One region of the Allobosea sp. BE125 genome, then DNA from elsewhere that is predicted to be linked to it. Evidence: riboswitches for the same ligand, from Rfam matches in the RefSeq annotation. Region 1 holds a riboswitch; the other holds the start of a gene.
The links. Region 1 has a riboswitch for cobalamin ahead of J2Y55_RS22915 (class I SAM-dependent methyltransferase). Riboswitches for the same ligand answer to the same signal wherever they lie in the genome.
Positions count from the first base shown of each region.

Region 1 (11,914 bases):
GAGGATATGGGCGGCGGCACGCTGTCGGGCCGGCCGATCCGCGCCGTGCAGGTCGGTGGGCCGCTCGGCGCTTACCTCACGGCAGCCCAGCTCGACGTCGCCATGGATTACGAGGCGCTGGCGGCGATCAAGGCGATGCTCGGCCATGGCGGCATCGTCGTCTTCGACGACACGGTCGACATGGCCAGGCAAGCCCGCTTCGCCTTCGAATTCTGCGCCAAGGAATCCTGCGGCAAGTGCACGCCCTGCCGCATCGGCGCGGTGCGCGGCGTCGAGGTGATGGACCGCATCATCGCCGGCACCGAACGCCCGAAGAACATGGCGGTCCTGCGCGATCTCAACCGCCTGATGACCGACGCCTCGCTCTGCGCCATGGGCGGCTTGACCCCGATGCCGGTGATGAGCGCGCTGAACCATTTTTCCGAGGATTTCGACCGGCCGCTCCCTGCTTTGGCCGCCGAATGAGGAGCCTTTCATGAGCCTGATCAAGGAGATCGATTTCGGCACGCCGATCCGCGTTTCCGAAAAGCAGGTCACGCTGACGATCGACGGGCAGAGCGTCACGGTCCCGGCCGGCACCTCGGTGATGGCGGCTGCGATGAGCGCGGGAACCAAGATCCCCAAGCTCTGCGCCACCGACATGCTCGAGCCCTTCGGCTCGTGCCGGCTCTGCCTCGTCGAGATCGAGGGAAGGCGCGGCACGCCTTCCTCCTGCACCACCCCGGCCGAGGAGGGCATGGTCGTTCGCACGCAGACCGAACAGCTCTCGACGCTGCGCAAGGGCGTGATGGAGCTCTACATCTCCGATCATCCGCTGGATTGCCTGACCTGCTCGGCCAATGGCGATTGCGAATTGCAGGACATGGCGGGCGCGGTCGGCCTGCGCGAGGTGCGTTATGGCTATGAGGGCGAGAACCATGTCTTCGCCAAAACGGCGGACGGCCTTGCCAATGAGAACTGGTTGGCCAAGGACACCTCCAACCCCTATTTCACCTATGATCCGACGAAATGCATCGTCTGCAATCGCTGCGTGCGCGCCTGCGAGGAGGTGCAAGGCACCTTCGCGCTGACGATCACGGGCCGCGGCTTCGATTCGCGCGTCGCCCCGGGGCCGACCGATTTCCTGGGTTCCGAATGCGTCTCCTGCGGCGCCTGCGTGCAGGCCTGCCCGACGGCGACGCTGATGGAGAACAGCGTCATCCAGATGGGCCAGCCCGAGCATTCCAAGGTCACGACCTGCGCCTATTGCGGCGTCGGCTGCTCGTTCAAGGCCGAGATGCAGGGCGACAAGGTCGTCCGCATGGTGCCCTACAAGGACGGCAAGGCCAATGAGGGCCATTCCTGCGTCAAGGGCCGTTTCGCCTGGGGCTATGCGACCCATAAGGACCGCATCACCAAGCCGATGATCCGGGAGAAGATCACCGACCCCTGGCGCGAGGTGTCATGGGAGGAGGCGATCAACCATGCCGCTTCCGAGTTCAAGCGCATCCAGTCGCGCTATGGCCGGGAATCGCTTGGCGCCATCACCTCGTCGCGCTGCACCAATGAGGAGGTCTTCCTCGTCCAGAAGCTGGTGCGCGCCGGTTTCCGCAACAACAATGTCGATACCTGCGCCCGCGTCTGCCATTCGCCGACCGGCTACGGCCTGAAGACGACGCTGGGCACTTCGGCCGGCACGCAGGATTTCAAATCGGTCGCCAAGGCCGACGTCATCCTGGTGATCGGCGCCAATCCGACCGACGGCCATCCCGTCTTCGCCTCGCGGATGAAGAAGCGCCTGCGCCAGGGCGCCAAGCTGATCGTCGCCGATCCACGCCGGATCGACATGGTGAAGTCGCCCCATATCAAGGCGGAACACCACCTCCAGCTCCTGCCCGGCACCAATGTCGCGCTGATCAACGCTATCGCTCATGTCGTCGTCACCGAGGGGCTGATCGCCGAGGATTATGTCCGCGAGCGCTGCGACCTGGCCGATTTCGAGATCTGGGCCCGCTTCATCGCGCAGGAGCATAATTCGCCCGAGGCGAGCGAGGAATTCACCGGCGTGCCGGCGGCCGATGTCCGCGCCGCGGCGCGGCTCTACGCCAGCGCCGGCAATGGCGCGATCTTCTATGGGCTCGGCGTCACCGAGCACAGCCAGGGCTCGACCATGGTGATGGGCATGGCCAATCTCGCCATGGCGACGGGCAATATCGGGCGCGACGGCGTCGGCATCAATCCGCTGCGCGGCCAGAACAATGTCCAGGGTGCCTGCGACATGGGCTCTTTCCCGCATGAGTTCACCGGCTACCGCCATGTCTCGGACGATGCGACGCGCCAGATCTTCGAGATGATGTGGGGTGTTCCGCTCGATGTGGAGCCGGGCCTGCGCATTCCCAACATGCTGGACGAGGCGGTCGGCGGCAGCTTCAAGGCGCTCTATGTCCAGGGCGAGGACATCGCCCAGTCCGACCCCAATACGCAGCACGTCACCGCCGGCCTGTCTGCGATGGAATGCGTCGTGGTGCAGGATCTCTTCCTGAACGAGACGGCGAAATACGCCCATGTCTTCCTGCCGGGCTCCTCCTTCCTGGAGAAGGACGGCACCTTCACCAATGCCGAGCGCCGCATCAACCGCGTCCGGCAAGTGATGGCGCCGCTCTCGGGCAAGGCCGAATGGCAGGTCACGATCGATTTCGCCCGGGCGCTCGGCTACGAGATGGCCTATGCGCATCCCAGCGAGATCATGGACGAGATCGCGCGGCTGACGCCGAGCTTCGCCGGGGTGAGCTATGACAAGCTCGACAAGCTCGGCTCCGTGCAATGGCCCTGCAATGAGAAGGCGCCGACCGGCACGCCCTTGATGCATGTCGACCGCTTCGTGCGCGGCAAGGGCAAGTTCATGATCACCGAATTCGTGCCCACCGAGGAGCGCACCGGGGCGCGCTTCCCGCTGATCCTGACAACGGGGCGCATCCTCTCGCAATACAATGTCGGCGCGCAGACGCGGCGCACCGCCAACTCTGCCTGGCATGACGAGGACGTGCTGGAGATCCACCCCTTCGACGCCGAGAATCGCGGCATCAAATCTGGCGATCTCGTCGCGCTCGCCAGTCGCTCCGGCGACATCTCCCTGCGCGCCGAGGTCTCGGAGCGGATGCAGCCGGGCGTGGTCTACACGACCTTCCACCATGCCGAGACCGGCGCCAACGTCATCACCACGGATTTCTCGGACTGGGCGACCAATTGCCCGGAATACAAGGTGACCGCGGTCGAAGTCAGGCGGACGAATTATTATTCGCAATGGCAGGAGCGCAACCGCGAGGAAGACATCTCGCTGCGCCAGATCGCGGGGCGTTTGCCCGATGCCGCGGAATAGCCCACCCGCCCAGCCTCCGGCGTCCTGCGCCGTGCCGGCCGAGCCGGTCCGCTTCGATGGCGGCCGGAGCCTGGCAGCGAGCGCCGAAGTCGCCGTCGAGGCGCCGGTCAGCATCGTCTATGGCAATCTGCCCTATGCGGTGATGATGGCGACGCCGTCGGATCTCGAGGATTTCGTCGCCGGCTTCAGCCTGACCGAGGGCATCGTCACCGGTATCGACGAGATCAGGGGCATCACGATCCAGCCGCAGCCGGACGGCATCGTCGTCACGGTCGATCTCGCGCCCGGTCGCTTCCGCGAGCATCTGGCGCGGCGGCGCAATCTCTCGGGCCGGACCTCGTGCGGGCTCTGCGGCGTCGAGACGCTGAGCGAACTGCCGACGGCGCGGGCTGGGGCGCGGGAGGGGCAACCGATCGCGCGGAGCGCCATCCATGCGGCCCTGGCGAGCCTGGAGCGTCACCAGCCCTTGAACCGGCTCACCCATGCCGTCCATGCCGCCGTCTGGTGCGACGCTTCAGGTGCCATCCTGGCGGCGCGCGAGGATGTCGGCCGGCACAACGCGCTCGACAAGCTGATCGGCGCGCGTTTGCGCGCCGGCCATGAGGCCAGCAGTGGTTTCGTGCTCGTCACCAGCCGCGCCTCCTTCGAGATGGTCGAGAAGGCCGCGATCTTCGGGGCCGGCACGCTGGTCTCGATCTCGGCCCCGACCTCGCTCGCGATCGAGCGGGCGACGCGGCTCGGCTTGAATCTCGTCTGCGTCGCCCGTGACGATGGCTGCATCGTCTTCACTGGGGCGCTGGCGCCTGAACTGGAGACGCAGGCACGATGAGTGAGGCTGCGTTGTCGACGGAGGCGCGGGACGCCTACAAGGCCGAGCAATGCGAGAAGCTCGCGCGCATGGCCGGGCAGATCGCCGATTTCTTCAAATCCTATCCCGACGAGCAGGCGGTACCCGCCATCGCCGACCACATCAACCAGTTCTGGAGCCGGCGCATGCGCGAGGATTTCCTCGCCGCGTTCACCAGCGATTCCCAGGAGCTCCAACCCCTTGTGCGGCGCGCCTTGGCGCTGATCAGGCCGGCGCGGGGCGGATAGCGGAGCAGAGCCCGCCTGAAAAAGGCGTGCACAACGCGATTTCAACGAGCCGGGAGCAACCCGGCCCGATTAGAGAATCTTGGGGAAAAGGGAACTGACATGAGCATCGCACAGGATATCGGGCAGGTTTCGCCTGCCCCGGGTCTGCTGGACCGGGAGAGGATCATCGCGAAGGCCGGCTTCAACCGCTGGCTGGTGCCGCCGGCGGCGCTTTGCATCCATCTCTGCATCGGCATGGCCTATGGCTTCAGCGTGTTCTGGCTGCCGCTCAGCCAGGCCATCGGCGTCACCAAGCCGGTCGCTTGTGCGGCCGATGTCGGGCTAATCGGCTCGCTCTTCACCACGGCCTGCGACTGGAAGGTCGCCGATCTCGGCTGGATGTATACGCTGTTCTTCGTGCTGCTCGGCTCGTCGGCTGCGATCTGGGGCGGCTGGCTCGAACGCTCGGGCCCGCGCAAGGCCGCCTTCGTCTCGGCGCTGTGCTGGTGTGGCGGTCTCCTGATCTCGGCGCTCGGCGTCTACACCCACCAGCTCTGGCTGATGTGGCTGGGCTCGGGCGTCATCGGCGGTATCGGGCTGGGCCTGGGCTACATCTCGCCGGTCTCGACCCTGGTGAAATGGTTCCCCGACCGGCGCGGCATGGCGACCGGCATGGCGATCATGGGTTTCGGCGGCGGCGCGATGATCGGCTCGCCCTTGGCCGACATCCTGATGAACGCTTTCAAGACCCCGACCTCGGTCGGCGTCTGGCAGACCTTCGTGGTGATGGCGGCGATCTACTTCGTCTTCATGATGGCGGGCGCCTTCGGCTACCGGATTCCGCCTTCGGGTTGGCGCCCGGACGGCTGGACCCCGCCGGCGACCCAGAACGCGATGATCACCTCTGGCCATGTCCATCTCAAGGACGCGCATAAGACACCGCAGTTCTGGCTGATCTGGGCCGTGCTCTGCCTCAACGTCTCCGCCGGCATCGGCGTGCTCGGCATGGCCTCGCCGATGCTGCAGGAGATCTTCGCCGGCTCGCTGATCGGCAAGCCGGAGATCGGGTTCGCCGCGCTCGACGCCGAGCAGAAGAAGCAGATCGCCACGATTGCTGCGGCCTTCGTCGGCCTGCTCTCGCTGTTCAACATCGCCGGGCGCTTCTTCTGGGCCTCGCTCTCGGACAAGCTCGGCCGCAAGCTGACCTATGCGACCTTCTTCGGCCTGGGCATCGTGCTTTACGGGCTCTCGCCCTGGGCCGCCCATGCCGGGTCGCTGGCGCTGTTCGTCGCCTTCTTCTGCATCATCCTGTCGATGTATGGCGGGGGCTTTGCCACCGTGCCGGCCTATCTCGCCGACATGTTCGGCACCCAGTTCGTCGGCGCGATCCATGGCCGGCTGCTGACGGCGTGGTCGACGGCGGGCATCATCGGCCCCGTCGTGGTCAACTATATCCGCGAGGCGCAGATCAATGCCGGCGTGCCGCGCGCGCAGGTCTATGATCGGACGATGTATATCCTCGCGGGCATGCTGGTGGCGGGTTTCATCGCCAATCTGCTGGTCCGGCCCGTGGTGCAGAAATGGTTCATGAGGGATGCGGAAGTCGCAGCCCTCCAGGCCAGGACCGCCAGCGCCGCGGCGAGCGGCCCGCATGGCTCCTTCGGCATCGGCAAGGGCGGCTTCGACGGCACGGCGCTGCTCGCCTGGGCCGTGGTCGGCATTCCGCTGGCCTGGGGCGTCTGGATCACCTTGTCCAAATCGCTGGCGCTGTTCCGCTGAAACAGCCGCAGCAGTGACGATACCGAGGCCCGCATCATTCGATGCGGGCCTTTTTGCTGGGCGGCTTTCCTGGGCGCCCGGGCAGGCTGCGATTTCGCGGGTTGACAGAACGGTAATGTTATAATGTAACAAAATTCTCTTGCAATCACCCGAGCCCGTCATGCCTCCAGCCTCGCTCCTGACCGACCGCCGCCTGCCGGTGACCGTACTCTCCGGCTTCCTCGGGGCCGGTAAGACCACCTTGCTCAACCACATCCTCAATAATCGCGAGGGCAAGCGCGTCGCGGTCATCGTCAACGATATGAGCGAGGTCAATATCGACGCCGATCTCGTGCGCGAGGGCGGGGCGGACCTGTCCAAAACCGACGAAAAGCTGGTCGAGATGAGCAATGGCTGCATCTGCTGCACCTTGCGCGACGATCTCCTGAGCGAGGTGCGCCGGCTCGCGGCCGAGAACCGCTTCGACTACCTGCTGATCGAAGGCACCGGCATCGCCGAGCCCTTGCCGATCGCCGCGACCTTCTCCTTCCGCGACGAGGAGGACCGCTCGCTCGACGATGTCGCACGGCTCGACACGATGGTGACGGTGGTCGACGCCATCAACCTGCTCGCCGACTACGACAGCCGCGATTTCCTCAGTGATCGCGGCGAGACCGCCGGGGAGGGCGATGCGCGCACGCTGGTCGATCTCCTGGTCGAGCAGATCGAATTCGCCGATGTCGTGGTGATCAACAAGGCCGGCGCGGTCTCGGCCGAGGAGCGCGACCGGGTGCGCCGCGTCGTGCGCGGGCTCAATGCCGATGCGGAGATCGTCGAGGCCGATTTCGGCCGGGTGGCGCTCGACCAGGTCCTGAACACGCGGCTGTTCAACGAGGAGAGGGCGGAAACGCATCCGCTCTGGCACAAGGAGCTGTTCGGCTTCCGCGACCATGTGCCGGAAACCGAGGAATACGGCATCCGCTCCTTCGTCTACCGGGCGCGACGGCCGTTCCATCCGCGCCAGCTGCATGCGCTGATGAACACTCGCTTTCCCGGGGTGATCCGCGCCAAGGGGCATTTCTGGCTGGCGACGCGGCCGCATTGGGTCGGCGAATACTCGCTCGCCGGGCGGATCACGCGGACGGAGGGGCTGGGCAGCTGGTGGGCGGCGGTGCCGCAGGAGCGCTGGCCGCGCTCGGAGGAGTTCGCCTCGCTGATGCGCCGCCACTGGTCGCAGATCTGGGGCGACCGCCGGCAGGAGCTGGTCTTCATCGGCGGACCGGAGATGGACGAGGCCGCGATCCGTGCGGCGCTCGATGCCTGCCTGACCGGAAGTTCCACGACAGGCCTCTCGAAAGCGCTGCTCGCGCTCGACGACCCGTTCCCCGCCTGGGACCGGCAGGCCGCCTGAGCTTTCTCCCGCCGCCTCGGGCGGCGGCATAGCCCCCTTTCACAGCGGATTGTCCCATGACCATCGACCTTGCAGCGGCGCGCCGCGCCGGCATCCTCAGTGCCGGCGTCGCGCTGGGCGCCATCATTGCGACCGGCGCATTGGCGCAAACCGCCATCGAACTGCCCGAGATCACCGTGACGGCGCCGAGCCCGATCCAGCCGCGCGGCCTGCCCGATGCCGCCGCGCCGAGCGGCGACGCGGTTGCGGTCAACCGCAGCTTCTCCTCGGTCAGCTTCCTGACCGCGGGCGAACTCCTGCGCAATGGCGGCCGCACGCTCGGCGACCAGCTCGCCAACCAGCCGGGCATCACCAATTCGGGCTTCGCGCCCGGCGCGGCTGACCGTCCGATCATTCGCGGCCTCGATAATTTCCGCGTCCGCATCCAGGAAAACGGCATCGGCTCGCAGGATGTCTCCGATCTCGGCGAGGATCACGGCGTGCCGATCGATCCGCTGGCGGCGCAGCGCGTCGAGGTCATTCGCGGGCCGGGCACCTTGCGCTATGGCTCGCAGGCGATCGGCGGTGTCGTCAGCGTCGACAACAACCGCATCCCGTCATTCCTGATCGCGCCGGGCTTCCATGCCGAGACGCGCTCCTCGGTCTCCTCGGTCGATCGCGGCATCGAGAATTCGGCGCTGATCGATGCGCGCTCGGGCCAGTTCGTCGTCCATGGCGACATCTATCATCGCAATGCCGAGGATTATCACATCCCCGGCGGCACCCAGTTCAACAGCTATGTCCGCTCCGACGGCCAGGCGATCGGCGGCTCGTATTTCCTGCCCGATAATCGCGGCTTCATCGGCGTCTCGCTGTCGCATTTCACCAGCCTCTACGGCATCCCCGGCGCCGATGCGCGGGCGACGCGCACCCGCATCGACCTCGAACAGACCAAGCTCGCAGGCAAAGGCGAGTTCCAGATCGATGGCGGCTTCATCGACACCTTGCGCTTCTGGGTCGGCGGTTCCGTCTACAGGCATCAGGAGCAGGGGCTGAACGAGGGCGGCGGCTTCGAGACCGCCGCCGTGTTCAAGAACCGCGAGATCGAGGGGCGCGTCGAGGCGCAGCTCAAGCCGCTCGAAACCGGCATCGGCCGCCTGACCTCGGCCTTCGGCCTGCAGCTCGGCCGCCAGGAGATCGGCACCTCCGGGGAAGCCGGTGGTTTGCTGCCGCCGGCGGACACCAACAGCGCCGGCTTCTATAATTTCAACGAATTGCAGCTGCAGCCCGGCACCAAGCTGCAGGCCGCCGGCCGTATCGACTATGTCGACGTCAAAGGCACCGCGACGAACTTCCCGGCCAGCTATCTGCCTGGTTTCACGACCGTTGGGGGCATCGACCCCGAGACCGGTGCGGCGACGCAAATTGCGACGGCGGACGATCCGACCGCCTCGGCACGGCGCCGGCGCTTCATGCCGGCGAGCGCGAGCCTCGGCCTGTTGCAGGATCTGCCCTTCGGCTTCACCGGCAGCCTGACCGGTTCCTATACCGAGCGCGCGCCCAAGGCGTCCGAACTGTTCTCGCGCGGCGCGCATGATGCGCCCGGCACCTTCGAGATCGGCGATCCCAACTTGAAGAAGGAGACCGCCAAGACGGTCGAGCTGGGCCTGCGCCGCACGGCAGGTCCCTGGCGCTTCGACGCCTCGCTCTATGCGACGCGCTATGAGGGCTTCATCTATCGCCGCGTCACCGGCGTGCGCTGCGACGATGATTTCGCCAGCTGCGGCACCGGCACCGCATTGACGCAGGTGGTCTACACCCAGCGAAACGCCAGCTTCCTCGGCGGCGAACTCAAGACGCAATACGACCTCTTCGAGATCGGCCCGAACGTCTTCGGGGTCGAGGGGCAATATGACATCGTCCGGGCAAAATTCTCCGGCGACGAGAATGTGCCGCGCATTCCGCCGCAACGCCTCGGCGGTGGGCTGTTCTGGCGCGGCGGCGATGCCTGGTTCGCCAAGGTCAACCTGATCCACGCCTTCTCGCAAAAGCGGATCGCGCCCGAGGAGACGCCGACCAGCGGCTACAACCTGCTCAACGCCGAGCTCAGCTACAAGGTCAAGCTCAAGGACGGGCCGCTCGGGCCGATCGAGCTCACTGCCGGCGTCAACGGCACCAATCTGCTCAACGAGACGATCCGCAACGCGGTGTCCTTTCGCAAGGACGATGTCGTGGCGCCCGGGCGCGGCGTGCGCGCCTTCCTGAGCGCGAAGTTCTGATGGGGGGCGATCGGCCGATCGCGCCTTGTGCGGCGCAAGGCGGTGTGCTTCCTTGGCGGGGTCGGTTCTCGAAAGAGATCAAAAGGGAATCCGGTGGGCGCGCGCAAGCGCGCGATTCCGGAGCTGCCCCCGCAACTGTCAGCGGCGAGCGACGTTCGATCATGCCACTGGGCTTGCCCCGGGAAGGCCGAACGAAGCTTGGACCCGCGAGCCAGGAGACCTGCCGACGTCGTGAAGCCATGCAACCGGGCGGGGTGCCCCGGAAGGAGCTCTGATGACGGTCGCTCACTTGCGCGTTCTGGTCGCGCAACCGGGTTCGAACGGCGCCGAAGCACCGGCCGCGTCCCATCCATGGGAAGCCGGTGACGGATGTCGAATGCTACCTCCCTAGACGCCGAGGCGGTCGCCTCCGGAGGAGCGAATTTCGGCCTGAAGGACGAAATCCGCGCCTATTGGAGCAAACGCGCCGAGACCTTCGATCTCTCCTATGGCCACAGGATCCGCTCCGATGCCGAGCTGGAGGCCTGGGCGCGATTGATCGCGAGCCATGCCCCGGTTGCCGCCGGGGCCAGGGCGCTGGAGCTTGCCTCAGGCACCGGCGAGATCACGCGCGTGCTGCTTTCGCTCGGCTGCAGCGTCGATGCGATCGATCTCTGCGAGCCGATGATCGCCCGTGCCCAAGTGAAGCATGCGAATGCGGCCGTTCGCTTCCACCTCGGCGACGCCGAGAACACGATGATGGCGGATGAGGCCTATGACCTCGTCATCTGCCGGCATCTGGTCTGGACGCTGATCGATCCCGCCCGCGCCTTGGCCGATTGGTTGCGCGTGCTCAGGCCGGGCGGGGCGCTCATCGTCATCGATGGCGACTGGGTCACGCTTTCGCGCAGATCCGTGCTGTTGAAGCGGCTCTCCGGGCTGGTCGACAGGCTTACCGGGGTTGCCTCGACCTGGGATCAGGCGACGCATCAACGCATCCTCAACGGCGTGCATTTCCGCGACGGCCTGCGCGCGCCGGCGCTCGAGGCGATGTTGCGCGAGGCGGGCTTCGAGCCCCTGCGTGTCGGGCCGCTCAGCGGCATCGCGCGCCGCCAATTCGCGACGGCCTCCTGGAGCGAGCGGCTGCGGCTGCTCGCGGCCCAGGGCCAGTCCTTCATCCTGTCCGCCCGCAAGCCGGGCTGAACCGCCTTAACCGGAGATTTAATCATGACATCGTGGGGCCTGACCCGCCGCCTTCTGCTTGCCGGCGCGTTCATTCTGCCGCTCGCGGCCATGCCGTCCCTGGCCCAACAGGGCGAACCTGTCCTGCGCGTCGTCGCGCCCTGGGAGTACACCTCGAACGATCCGGCCGATATCGGCTATATCCTGACCCGCCTCGGGGTCGCGGAGACGCTGGTGCAGGTCGAGCCGGAAGGCCAGCTCGTCGGCGGCATCGCCGAAAGCTGGTCGGTCTCCGAGGACAAGTTGAGCTGGCGCTTCAAGCTGCGCGCGGGCCTGAGCTTCCATGACGGCAGCCCGGTGACGGCCCAGGCTGTGGCGGCCAGCCTGAAGCAGTCCTTCATCGGCGAGAGCCTCTCGGCCGTGCCGCTCGACAGCGTGTCGCTCGATGGCGCCGACGTTGTGATCCGTACCAAGGCGCCCTTCAGCGTGCTGCCGGCTTTCCTGTGCGATTACGCGTCGATCGTGCTCGCGCCCTCCGCTTATGGTGCTGACGGCAAGGTCATCAAGATCGTCGCGACCGGGCCCTACAAGCTCGCCGCGATCGACGGCAAGACGACGCTGGAGCTCGATCGTTTCGAAGGCTATGCGCGGACCAGGCCCGCCATCGCCAGGCTGCGCTACACGGCGGTGGTCAACGGCGACACCCGCGCCAATATCGCGATCGCTGGGGACGCCGATCTCGTCTACACGCTGAGCCCCACCGCGACGCCGCGGATCAATGCCGCCGGCCAGATGAAGGTCGAGAGCCTGACCATTCCGCGGATCCGCGCGCTGTTTTTCGACAGCGGCTTGCCGCAATTCTCCGATCTTCGCGTCCGCCGCGCCATCGCCATG
Region 1 is NZ_JAVDTY010000011.1:150,628-162,541, forward strand. Features, by position in the region: gene J2Y55_RS22880 (formate dehydrogenase beta subunit) at 1-465, shown strand, start outside; gene fdhF (formate dehydrogenase subunit alpha) at 476-3,358, shown strand; gene fdhD (formate dehydrogenase accessory sulfurtransferase FdhD) at 3,345-4,187, shown strand; gene J2Y55_RS22895 (formate dehydrogenase subunit delta) at 4,184-4,453, shown strand; gene J2Y55_RS22900 (OFA family MFS transporter) at 4,553-6,211, shown strand; gene zigA (zinc metallochaperone GTPase ZigA) at 6,372-7,601, shown strand; gene J2Y55_RS22910 (TonB-dependent receptor) at 7,658-9,859, shown strand; cobalamin riboswitch at 9,905-10,101, shown strand; gene J2Y55_RS22915 (class I SAM-dependent methyltransferase) at 10,229-11,041, shown strand; gene J2Y55_RS22920 (ABC transporter substrate-binding protein) at 11,066-11,914, shown strand, end outside.

Region 2 (11,914 bases), on a different contig from region 1:
CGCGGCGCGTGTTGGGATCGCGCGCGGGTCCAGCGTCGAGAGGTTGCGCCCGGTCGGCAGCACATCGGGCCGGCCGCGATGCGGCGAGCCGGCAGGGCCGGGCGGCACGAAGCGGCCATCGAGCGCGCGTAGCAGATTTGTCCGCTCGGCCTGCGAGGAAGTGGGGTCGTGCGCCGCTTGCCCGAAGATGTGCAGCCCGTCGCGGAAGGGCAATTCGGCGATATCGCAGAGCTGCGCATCAAGCCGGGTCAGCGCTTCGCTCATATCGAGATCGGGCGTGACGCCGCAGGCCTGGCTGAGTCCGCTGGCTTCAGCGCGCTCACGGATCTCGCGGGCGACGATTTCGGCCCGGCGTGGATCCATCACTTGCGCCTGCGAGAACTCCTCGACGAGATCGCGCAGCAGCGCCACCTCGCCGCCGGCCCCGGTCTCGGCGAGTTCAGGCGGCAGATGGCCGAGCGTGATCGCCGACAGCCGGCGCTTGGCGGGCGCGGCTTCGCCGGGATCATCGACCACATAGGGATAGATCACCGGCAGGCCCTGGGTGATCAGGCGGGGCCAGCAGGAGGGCGAGAGCGCGACAGCCTTGCCCGGCAGCCACTCCATGGTGCCATGCGTGCCGAGATGGATCAGCGCGTCGATGCGCAGGGTCTCGCGCAAGCCGAGATAGAAGGCGAGATAGGCATGGCCGGGCGGGGCGTCCGGATCGTGATAGCGCGCCTTGCGGTCGGGCGTGGCATCGCGCGGCGGCTGTAATGCGATGGTAAGATGACCGGCCTGGACGGTGCGGAAGCGGAAGGCGTCGCCGTCGGGCTCCGGCTCGCCACAAGCGGCGAGAAGCGCGTCGCGGGCGGCCGCGGGAATGCCGTCGAGCCAGGCGCGATAGGCCGGGAGCGGGACGGCGAAATCGGCGGTGCCGGTGGTGAGGGCGGCCATGAGCGCGGGCCCATCTTCGCCGTCCTTGCGCTCGCAATGACGGCTGGCGACAGCGTAGCCCGCTCCCGCCAGCAGCTCCGAGATCGCAGCCACGCTTGCCGGCGTATCGAGCCCGACCGCGAAACCGGCCCGGCCGCCGCGTGCGGGATAGTCAGACATCACCAGAGCGAGCCTGCGTTCGGCCGCCGGTCTGGCGGCGAGCGCGATCCAGCCCGCGGCGAGATCGGCCAGCGCCGCAATGCCTTCGGGATCGGGCAGGAGGCGGCGGATGACGAGGCCGGTCGCGGCATCCGTCACATCCGCCTTGAATGCGACGGGGATGGTTCCGAGCCTGCCGTCGAATTCGGGCAGTGCCACCTGCATGGCAAGATCGACGGCCGACAAACCGCGCGGCGAGGCATTCCAGGCCTCTCGCGCGCTGCCGACGGGCACGGCCTGCAGCACCGGGCAATCGGCGGTGTCGAGCACGAAAGCGTCACCCTCGCGCGCCGAGAAGGCGGTGGTGGTGACGATCAGCGCGGGCTTGCGCAAGCCGATCAGCGCCGCGAGTTCCGCCGTAACAGTGGGGTCCTTCAGGCTGGTGAGCGCCAGGATCAGCGGAGCGTGGCCGTGGGCGGCGAGAGCAGCCGCGATCGCCTCAGCCATGGCGGTGTCGCCGGCACTGACGCCCGAGCGGTAGACCAGGATGGGAACGAGCGGGGCCTCAGCGGGAAGGGCGGCGAGCGCCTCGCGCCAGGGGGTGGGAGTTGCGCCCGCGCTGAGCGCGAAGAGCGAAGGGAGCGAAAGGGGTGCGAGCTCGAAAGCATCTCGCCTTCCCTCATCCGCCTGCCGGCACCTGCTCCCCCGGGGGGAGAAGGGCGAAGCTGCCGCCGCCTCATCCTTCTCCCCTCGGGGGAGAAGGTGGCCCGGCGTAGCCGGGTCGGATGAGGGAAGGGAGGCGCCGAGATAATCCCCAATCCGCCCCAGCAACCGCCGCATGTTCTCAGCACCGCCGCCGGCATGGAAATAGCCCAGCAATTCGGCCGCGAACGCCGCCGGCACGGTGCCGTGTTCCGCCAGGCGCGCATCCGGCCGGTCGTCGCCCGGCAGCACGGCAAGCGCGATGCCTTCGCGCCGGCAGGTCTCGGCCAACTGCTCGACGCCGTAGCGCCAATAGTCCAGGCCGCCGAGGCAGCGCACCAGCACGAAGCGGCTCTTTGCCGCCGTCTTCTCGACCAGCAGGTCGACCGAAAGCGGGTGCTTGAGCCGCCTGAGCGAGGTGAGCCGGACATCGAGCCCGCTTGCTCCAGCAGCCATACCGGCGGCGACCGCAATCGCCGAGAGATCGCTGTCGGCATAGGACAGAACCAGCACATCCCCCGGCGGCAAGGCGAGGTCGACGGCGTCTTCGCCGTCGTCGAGCCTGATCTCGCTGGTCGGGAGAAGGTGCATGCGCGTTCAGCCCGCGAGCGCGGCCTCCACGGCGGTGCGGTCGAAGCCCTTAAGGCCGATCACGACGAGCCGGCCATCGCGCGCCTCGTCAGCGCCCCAGGCCCGATCGAAATGATGGCTGACGCGGCGGCCGACGCCCTGCACGACGAGGCGCATCGGCTTGCCCGGCACGGCGGTGAAGCCCTTCAGCCGCAGCACGCCCTCGGCCTCGGCGGCCTTGCCCATGCGGGCCGAGAGTGTCTCGGGCGAGAGGCCGGCCGGCAGCGGCAGCGAGACCGAGTCGAAATCGTCATGGTCGTGGTCCTCGCCCTCGCCGTGATGCGAGGGGCGCGCCGCGAGATCGTTCTCGGCGGCGGCGTTCAGCCCCACGATCAACGCCGGCTCGACCTTGCCATGCGAGGTCTCGACGATCTTGATCGCCTTTGGCAGATGCTCCCTGATCTCGGCGATGACGCGGGCCCTGGCTTCTGCATCGACGAGATCGCTCTTGTTGAGCAGGATCAGGTCGGCGCAGAGGATCTGGTCCTCGAAGACCTCCTCCAGCGGGTTGTCGTGCTCGACCGATGAATCCTGCGCGGCTTGAGCGGCCATCGCCTCGGGATCGTCGGCGAACTGGCCCTCGGCCACAGCCGGCCCGTCGACCACCGCGATGACGCCGTCGACCGTGACGCGCGAGCGGATCGCCGGCCAGTTGAAGGCCGTCACCAGCGGCTTCGGCAGGGCCAGGCCCGAGGTTTCGATCAGGATGTGCTCGGGCGGGTTCGGCCGGTTCAGCAGCTTTTCCAGCGCCGGCACGAAATCGTCGGCGACCGTGCAACAGATGCAGCCATTGGGCAGCTCCACCACATCCTCTTCCGTGCAGCCTTCGATGCCGCAGCCGGCGAGGAAGGAGCCGTCGAAGCCGAGATCGCCGAATTCGTTGACGAGCACGGCGAGGCGCTTGCCCCCGGCATTCTCGAGCAGATGGCGCACCAGCGTGGTTTTTCCGGCGCCCAGGAAGCCGGTGATGATGGTGCAGGGCACTTTGGCTAGGGAGGCATTCATGATGTCGATCCTTGTTTGCGCAGGTCCGGTTCGCGCAGGCTCAGCGGCGGCACGCGCGCGACCACGCCCTTGCGGAAGGGGATGGGTCGCTCTTTCCAGGGAATGATGCCGTTGGCGCTGGCGGCATAGCTCTCCGCCGCGCCGACGATATCGTCGAGATGGGTTTCGGCGTCGAGATCGCCGACGAGATAGGTCCATTTGCCGTTCGCCGCGAAGGCGACCGTGCAAGGGCGCTTGCAGACGGCGAGGCATTCGACCGCCTCGACGGTGATCCCGGCCTTGCCGGCAAGCCGCTCGCCGAGCGCGGCTGCGAGGCCGAGTCCCGGCTGGTCGTAGCCTTCGGCGAGGTCCTCGCGCACGCGCCGGCAGACGGTGCAGACATGTATGGTGAGATCGGCCTCGGGCATGCAAACGCCTCCGTGTTCGAGATGCGCGCTCCCTGGGAAGAAGCGCGCGAGGCGTCAGGCCTTGGCCGCGCGTCGCGTCGCCCAGGGCCAGATCACGCCGACCGCCAGGCCGGTGGCGAGCCAGAGCGCGGCCTGGATCGAGAGCGACAATGCGGTGAAATGCGCCGCGATCTCGGCTGGAACCTTGCTCTCCGGCGCGGCCGGATGTGGCGCGCCGATCAGATGCGGCACGAGCATGGCGAGTACGGCCAGGGCTCTGAGCCAGCCGGCTTCCATGCGCAGGAAGACGAAGAGCCCGCCAGCCGTGACCAGCGCCGTCGCGACCCACCAGATCTGACGAGGCAAGAGTTCGGCCGCTGCGCTGCCGGGCAATTCCGGTGCGAGGCCCGCCGCCGGGACGAGGCCGAAGGCGAGGAAGCCGCAGACCGCCCAGGCGAGCGCGCGCCTGTCGTCGATCGTCTCATTCGCCGCGATCATGCCGCCGAGCAGCAGCGCGGCGAAGCCGATCGCGGTCGCGACCGTGACCAGCGTGGTGAAGGCGGTGCGCTGCAAGCCGTCCTGCGGCTTCCATTCGGCATGCTCATGGCCGGCGGCGTCGCCGGCGGGACCATGGGCGAGGATGATGCGGGCCTGCCCGTCAAAGGACGCGAAAGACGGCGCGGCGGCACGCATCGCCGCTTCATAGGTTTCCGCCTTGAGGATCAGCGGCGTGGTGGTGACGTGCTGGAGCGCGGCGATGACGAGCCCAGCCAGAAGCCCGGCCAGGAGACTGACCGTGAGAACGCGATTGACCATGTCCGATCCCCTCAGTGGCAGGGGAAGGCGAGCGTGTGGCGCGTGTCGTGGGCGGCGTTGTGGACGCTGCTCGAATGCGCGAAGCCGACCGTGAAGATCAGCACGCTGCCGAGCAGCAGGGCGACTAGTGCGGCCTTGGCGCGTTCGGAAACGCCGGCCGAAGTCGAGAGCGAAGCGGAGGTATTCATCGTGTTTCTCCTGGCCGCCCCGCCGGCGGCCTGTTGGATTGCGGAACGACGACGGCAGGTCTCCTGGCTCACGGATCTCGACGTCCTGAGCCGCCTTCCCGGGATCGCTCCCAGTGGCCGATGGCGCAGAACTCACCGCTTACAGTTGCGGGGGCAGCCGCGGTATCGCACCGCGTTCCCTTTTCACCCCGTTGCCGGGGCACCGTCGGGGATGATCATTAGCCATGTGGACGGTGCTGTGCAATGCACTGCGCCGTCATTCCGAGCGCAGCGAAGCAATCCGGGAAGCGATAGAGTGAGACGCTGGATTGCTTCGCTGCGCTCGCAATGACGGTTATGTCGGTAGAGGTTTCGGCTGTGGCGACGATCCTTCCTCATCTCACCCTGGTTCTCGGCGGCGCGCGCTCGGGCAAGAGCCGCCATGCCGAGGCGCTGATCGAGGCGCTGCCGGCGCCCTGGAGCTATATCGCGACCGCCCAGGCCTATGACGACGAGATGCGCGCGCGCATCGCCGAGCATCGGGCGCGGCGCTCCGCAAGCTGGGTCACGGTCGACGCGCCGCTCGCCTTGCCCGAGGCTGTTCGCGCCGTGCCGGCAGGGCGGCCGATCCTGGTCGATTGCCTGACCTTGTGGCTGACCAATCTGATCCTGGCGGAGCAGGATACGGTGTCCGTTGGCGCCGAGCTCATCGCTGCCTGTGCTGAAGCCTCCGGCCATGTCGTGCTGGTTTCGAACGAGGTCGGGCTCGGCATCGTGCCCGACAATGCCCTGGCGCGGCGCTTCCGCGACGAGGCTGGCCGCCTGCACCAGAACCTTGCGGCGCGGGCCCGGCACGTGGTCTTCATGGTCGCCGGACTGGCCATGCAGGTGAAGTGAGCTGGCAGGTGAAGTGAGCTGGCAGGTGAAGTGAGCTGGCAGGTGAAGTGAGATGCAGGTGACGTGACATGACGATCGACGCTGAAGAGGCCGCCCGCCACAAGGCCAAGATGGAGAAGCGCAAAGCGGTGCAGGACGCCGAGGTTGCGGGCAAGACGATCGAGAAGGGCCTGCTCATCGTCAACACCGGGCCGGGCAAGGGCAAATCGACGGCCGCTTTCGGGCTGATGCTGCGCGCGCTCGGCCATGGCTGGCGCGTCGGCGTGGTCCAGTTCATCAAGGGCGCCTGGGCGACGGGCGAGCGCAAGGCGCTCGACGCCTTCGGCGATCAGATCGCTTGGCACAGCATGGGCGAAGGTTTCACCTGGGAGACGCAGGACAAGGCCCGCGACATCGCCGCGGCCGGGCGCGCCTTCGAGAAGGCGAAGGAATTGATGGCCGACGAGACGATCCGCCTGATTGTGCTCGACGAGCTCAACATCGCGCTACGCTATGATTATCTGCCATTGGACGAGGTGGTCGCGACGCTCGCTGCGCGCCGGGACGACCTCCACATCGTCGTCACCGGCCGCAACGCCAAGCCGGAGCTGATCGCAGCTGCCGATCTGGTTACGGAAATGACGCTGGTGAAGCACCATTTCGCGGCGGGCGTGAAGGCGCAGGCGGGGATCGAGTTCTGAGAGCTTTCAGGCGGCTATCGTGATCGCCACGCCCGCCGCCGCCAGCGCCCACAGCATCAGGCAGGCCCCGCGATAGAGCCTGAGCGCCCGCCTGATGTCGGCGGCCGTCGCCTCCGCGCGGCCATCCCCCATCCAGCCATCCTCGACGCGTGTCTCGCCATAGATGCGCGGTCCGGCGAGGCGCAGGCCGAGCGCCCCGGCCATCGCCGCCTCCGGCCAGCCGGCATTGGGCGAGCGGTGGCGATGGGCGTCGCGCCGCACGGCTTTCCAGGCTCCGGCCGCATCGGCCTCCCGGTCGAGGGCTGCGGCTGCGACCAGCAACAGCGCGGTGAGCCGCGAGGCCGGGAGATTGACGAGGTCGTCGAGCCTGGCCGCCGCCCAGCCGAAGGCGAGATGGCGCGGCGTCTTATGGCCGATCATCGAATCGGCGGTGTTGATCGCCTTGTAGAGTGCGCAGCCCGGCAGGCCGGCGAGGCCGAGCCAGAAGGCGGGGGCAACGACGCCGTCGGAGAAATTCTCGGCGAGGCTCTCGATCGCGGCGCGCGAGACCCCGGCCTCGTCGAGGCTTTCGGGATTGCGCCCGACGATCATCGCAACCGCCTTTCGTCCCTCGGAAAGCCCGCCTTGCTCCAGCCCCTCGGCGACATCAGCGACATGTTCGTAGAGGCTGCGCTGCGCCAGCAGGGTCGAGGCCAGAAGCGCCAGGGGCAGCAGGCCGAGCGGCCCGAGCCCGAGGCAAAGCCGGGTCGCCGTCGAGGCGAAGGCGATCGTCGCGCAGAGCAGGATGACGAGCGCGGCGAGCCCGGCCGCCTTGCGTGCCGCATAAGACGCGGTCTCGCGGTTCAGGCTGTCGTCGAGCGCCGCGATCAATGCGCCAAGCCAGGTGACGGGATGGCCGATCCGCGCATACAAGCCCTGGGGATAGCCGAGCGCGGCCTCGATCGCGAGCGCGGCGAGCAGCAGAAGCAAGGTGTCGGGCGGGCTCATGCGAGGCGGGATCGATCGTGATTGAGGGCGAAATCTGGCATGGCGGCGATCTCGCCAAGGCGCGGGCGCTGTTTGCGGGCGCGCCCGAGCCCTGGATCGATCTCTCGACGGGTATCAATCCCATCTCGTATCCGCTACCGCCGCTGCCGCAAAGCCTGTGGCAGCGCCTGCCGGGCGCCGATGACGAGGCGGCGCTGCTGGCTGCGGCGCGCGCGGCCTATCGCGTGCCCGACGGCGCGGACATCGTCGCGGCGCCCGGCACGCAGATCCTGATCGACCTGCTGCCGCGTCTCGCCGGTGCCGGTCCGGTCGCGGTGCTGGGGCCGACCTATGCCGAGCATGCCCAGGCCTGGGCCAAGGCGGGCGCGGAGGTGCGCGCCGTCAGCGACCTGGACCGGGCGAGCGAGGCGCGCACCGTCGTGCTGGTCAATCCGAACAATCCCGATGGCCGGGTCGTGTCGCGGCAAGGGCTCGCGGCGATGGCGGCCCGATGCGCCGCGCGCGGCGGTCTGCTCGTCATCGACGAGGCTTTTGCCGATTTCACGCCGGAGGCCAGCGTCCTGCCCGAATTGCCGCCGGCGACGCTGGTGCTGCGCTCCTTCGGCAAGACATATGGGCTGGCGGGCCTGCGCCTGGGCTTCGCGATCGGCGATCCGGGGCTGACCGAGGCCCTGCGCGCGGCGATGGGGCCCTGGGCGGTGGCGGGGCCGGCGCTGCATGTCGGAGCGGCTGCGCTGGCCGATTCCCCCTGGCTCGCGCAAGCCGGAGCCGCTCGCGCGGCCGATGCCGCCCGGCTCGATGCGCTGCTCGCGCCGCATGGCAGGATCGTCGGCGGCACGGCGCTGTTCAGGCTGCTCGAAACCGGCAACGCGCCAGCGCTCTTCACCCATCTCGGCTGCCGTGGCCTCTATCTGCGCCGCTTCCAGAACGATGCGCGCTGGTTGCGTTTCGGCCTGCCAGGCGCGGCTTCTGAGTGGGCCAGGCTCCAGGCGGCGCTTGAGGGCTTTGCGACCTCCGGCCCTGGTCCAGCGTGAAGCTAGCATGCGTTGACCGCCGGGACAGCACGCCGCTCTCCCGATAACCTGACCACGCCCGATAACCTGACCACGCCTTTTGACTGTCGAGGAACGAGACGAATGCCCCCGCTGCCGCCTGACAATGAGCTGACGATCGGTTTTTCCCACGCCGCCTATCAATTGCAGGCCGAGTTCGCGACGCGCGGCCACGCTGCCCGGAGTTTTTCGGCGAACTCGCTCGACGAGCTCAAGGCGCGCTCGGCGGAGGCCGATGTCCTCGTCGTCTCCGGCCTCTGGCGCAACGAATTGATCGCTGCCTCGCCGAAGCTGCGCTTCATCCAGTCGGTCAGCGCCGGCACCGACCAGTTCGACAAGCCGGCCCTGGCCGCCGCCGGCATCCGCCTTGCCAGCGCGCAAGGGGTGAATGAGCGTGCCGTCGCCGAGCACGCCATGGCGCTGGTCCTGGCCCTGACCCGCCAGATCCATCTCGCCCGCGACAATCAGACGGCCAAGCATTGGCGCCCGATGATCGACGACCGCGCCAGGCGCGAGGACGAACTCGGCGGCAAGACCATGGTCATCGTCGGGCTCGGTCGCATCGGCCTGCGCCTGGCCGCGCTCGCCTCGGCTTTCGGCATCCGCGTCATCGGCGTGCGCCGCCAGCCGGAGCCGCAGCCGCATATCGAGGCGATCGTCCGGCCCGATCAATTGCACGAGGTCATGGCGCAGGCCGACATCGTCGCGCTGACCTGCCCGCTGACGGCGGAGACCGAAGGGCTGATCGGCGTCCAGGCGCTCGCCGCGATGAAGCCCACGGCCGTCCTCATCAATGTCGCACGCGGGAAGGTGGTGGATGAGGCCGCGCTGCTCGCCGCCCTGGCCGAAGGACGGCTGTCCGGCGCCGGGCTCGACTGCTTCCATGACGAGCCGCTGCCGCCATCCTCGCCTTTCTGGGGCCTGCCGCAGGTCGTCATCACGCCCCACAGCGCCGGCGAGACGCGGGCCTATGAGGGCAATGTCGTCGACGCCCTGCTCGACAATCTCGGCAGGCTGGCGCGGGGCGAGACGACGCTGCGCAACCAGATCGTCTGAACGATCGTCTGAACGTGCTGCCGAGGCTGGCTCGCTCCGGCATGCCGAAGCGACGGCATGCCGGGCGTTCGACTCGCGGGCCGTCGCGCGGCATGGCTGGGAATGTCGATCCCCAGCCTGTGAATGGTGGTCCATTGCCGTAGAGTAAGATTCCCTTAAGTTGCCGCCCTGGGATTTGGGGGCGACGTTTTCGTGGATTCGACAGGCCAAGAGCGCGGCGCGTATCGCCGCCGCTTAGCCGTGCTGGCTTTGCTGGCGGGCACGTCGCTGCTTTGTGTGGGCCCGGCCCGCGCGCAAGACGCGACCTGGCTGTTCAGTCCAGGCTCTGCGAGCTTCAACACTGGCGCGAACTGGACGCCGGCGACGGTGCCGACCGGCACGGCGTTCTTCGGCGCCACCATCGACTCTGCGATCATTGTTGGTGCGGCTACGACGCTCGGGGGCTTCACCTTCAATGCAGGCGCGTCAGGCTATACGATCACGATCGTCCCTGGCGGCAGCCTGACCTTCACCGGAGTGGGCATCGTCAACAATTCCGGCCAGGCGCAGACCCTGGTCAATCAGAACAGCCTGATCTTCACCAACAACAGCACGGCCGGCACGGCGGCAATCGTGACGAATATCGGCGCGACGACCAATTTCTCGGGCAGCACCGGCCCGCTCGGCGATAATCGCCTGAGCGCCGGCTCGATCGCCGGAACGGGCTCCTATAATCTCGGCGCCAACGAGCTCACGGTCGGCGGCGACGGCACCTCGACAACGGTCAGCGGCACCATCAGCGGTGTCGGCGGCTCGCTGGTCAAGACCGGTGCGGGCACGCTGATGCTGACCAGTCTCGACAATTCCTATGATGGCGGCACGACGATCAATCAGGGCTGGATCTCGATCAGCCACGATGCCCAACTCGGCAACACCTTTGCGGGCGGACTGACCTTCGATGGCGGCGGCCTCGTCATCACCGCCAATGTGGCCTCGGCGCGCACTGTCACATTCAATGCCGGCGGCGGCACGATCGACAGCAACGGCAACGTGCTCACGCTGACCGGCGACCTTGTCGGCAGCGGTGGCCTGACCAAGACGGGGCTCGGCGATCTTGTCCTCTCCGGCAACAACAACTATTCCGGTGCGACCAGCGTCATACAGGGCCGGCTCATCGCCAATTCCGGCACGGCGTTCTCGGCGAATTCCGATTACAGCGTTGCCACCGGCGCGACGATCGAGGTCACGGATGTGCCCGGGCTCACGGCCGGGATCGGCTCGCTGTCGGGCGCGGGCCAAGTCGTCATCGGCGATGGCGCCACCTTGTCGATCGGCTCCAATGCCGTCGCGACCGTCTTCTCCGGCAATATCTCCGGCAAGGGCTCGCTCTCTATGGACGGGCCGGGGATGCTCACCTTGACCGGGACGAGCAGCATCGAAGGGCTCCTGCTTCTGTGCGGCTGCTCGAATCCGACGCTTGATATCAGCGGCGGCTCGCTCAGCGTCGGCAATCCGGCCGGCGGAGGCGGTGGCGTCGTGGTGTCGGGCGGGACGCTGCGCGTCAGCAATGGCGGCACCTTGAATATGGTGGATCCTGCCGGCTTCCTGATCGTCCAATCGGTGATGGAGGTCACGGGCGCGGGCTCGACCGTGACTGTCGAAGGTCTCACGGTCGTCGCCAACCTCACGCCCGCAACGCTGACAATCAGCGGCGGCGCGGTGATGAACAGCAAGGGCGGCGCGGGTATCGAGGGAGACATTATTGCGCCGGTCGTGACGGTGACGGGCCCCGGATCGACCTGGAACGTCGATAACGGCTTGATCGTCGGCAACTTCAGCGTCGGCGGCTCCGGTAGTCTCGTCATTTCCGCGGGTGGTGTCGTGAACGCCACCGGCTTCGTCCAAATCAGTTCGGATCCCGATCCCAGCCTGGGCTTTCCCACTGCAAGCGTCCTGGTGACAGGGACGGGCTCGGTCCTGAATGCGACCAACGGCCTGCTCGTCGGTTCTTCCGGTTGCGGCTGCGGCGGCGACTATGCCGGCGTGCTCACGGTTGCGGATGGCGGGCTGGTCAGGGCCGCGGCCGGCATGCAGATCGGCTCCTTGGGCGTGCTCAATCTCGGCAATGGCGGCCTGGCGGGCGCTATCGACACGCCTTTCATTCAGAATGATGGCGCCATCGTCGCGAATTTCACCGACAGCACCACCCTTGCCGCCAACATCGCTGGGGTGGGGACGCTGACCAAGCAGGGTTCCGGCAAGCTGATCCTGACCGGGACCAACAGCTATACCGGCCCGACCTCGGTGCTCGCCGGGCTTCTTGTCGTCAATGGCTCGCTGACCAGCTCCACCATCACCGTGGCGGGCGGCGCGCTCGGCGGCTCGGGCACGGTCGGCAGCATCGTCATCGCCTCCGGCGGCACGGTCGCGCCGGGCAATTCCATCGGCACGCTCAAAGTTGCCGGGAATGTCGCTTTTGCGGC
Region 2 is NZ_JAVDTY010000012.1:216,075-227,988, reverse strand. Features, by position in the region: gene cobN (cobaltochelatase subunit CobN) at 1-2,367, opposite strand, end outside; gene cobW (cobalamin biosynthesis protein CobW) at 2,374-3,411, opposite strand; gene J2Y55_RS24375 (DUF1636 family protein) at 3,408-3,818, opposite strand; gene J2Y55_RS24370 (CbtA family protein) at 3,873-4,613, opposite strand; gene J2Y55_RS24365 (CbtB domain-containing protein) at 4,625-4,801, opposite strand; cobalamin riboswitch at 4,838-5,023, opposite strand; gene cobU (bifunctional adenosylcobinamide kinase/adenosylcobinamide-phosphate guanylyltransferase) at 5,159-5,677, shown strand; gene cobO (cob(I)yrinic acid a,c-diamide adenosyltransferase) at 5,746-6,357, shown strand; gene cbiB (adenosylcobinamide-phosphate synthase CbiB) at 6,364-7,344, opposite strand; gene cobD (threonine-phosphate decarboxylase CobD) at 7,359-8,378, shown strand; gene J2Y55_RS24340 (D-2-hydroxyacid dehydrogenase) at 8,481-9,452, shown strand; gene J2Y55_RS24335 (autotransporter domain-containing protein) at 9,645-11,914, shown strand, end outside.
Region 2: another riboswitch for cobalamin. It lies ahead of J2Y55_RS24365 (CbtB domain-containing protein); the one in region 1 lies ahead of J2Y55_RS22915 (class I SAM-dependent methyltransferase).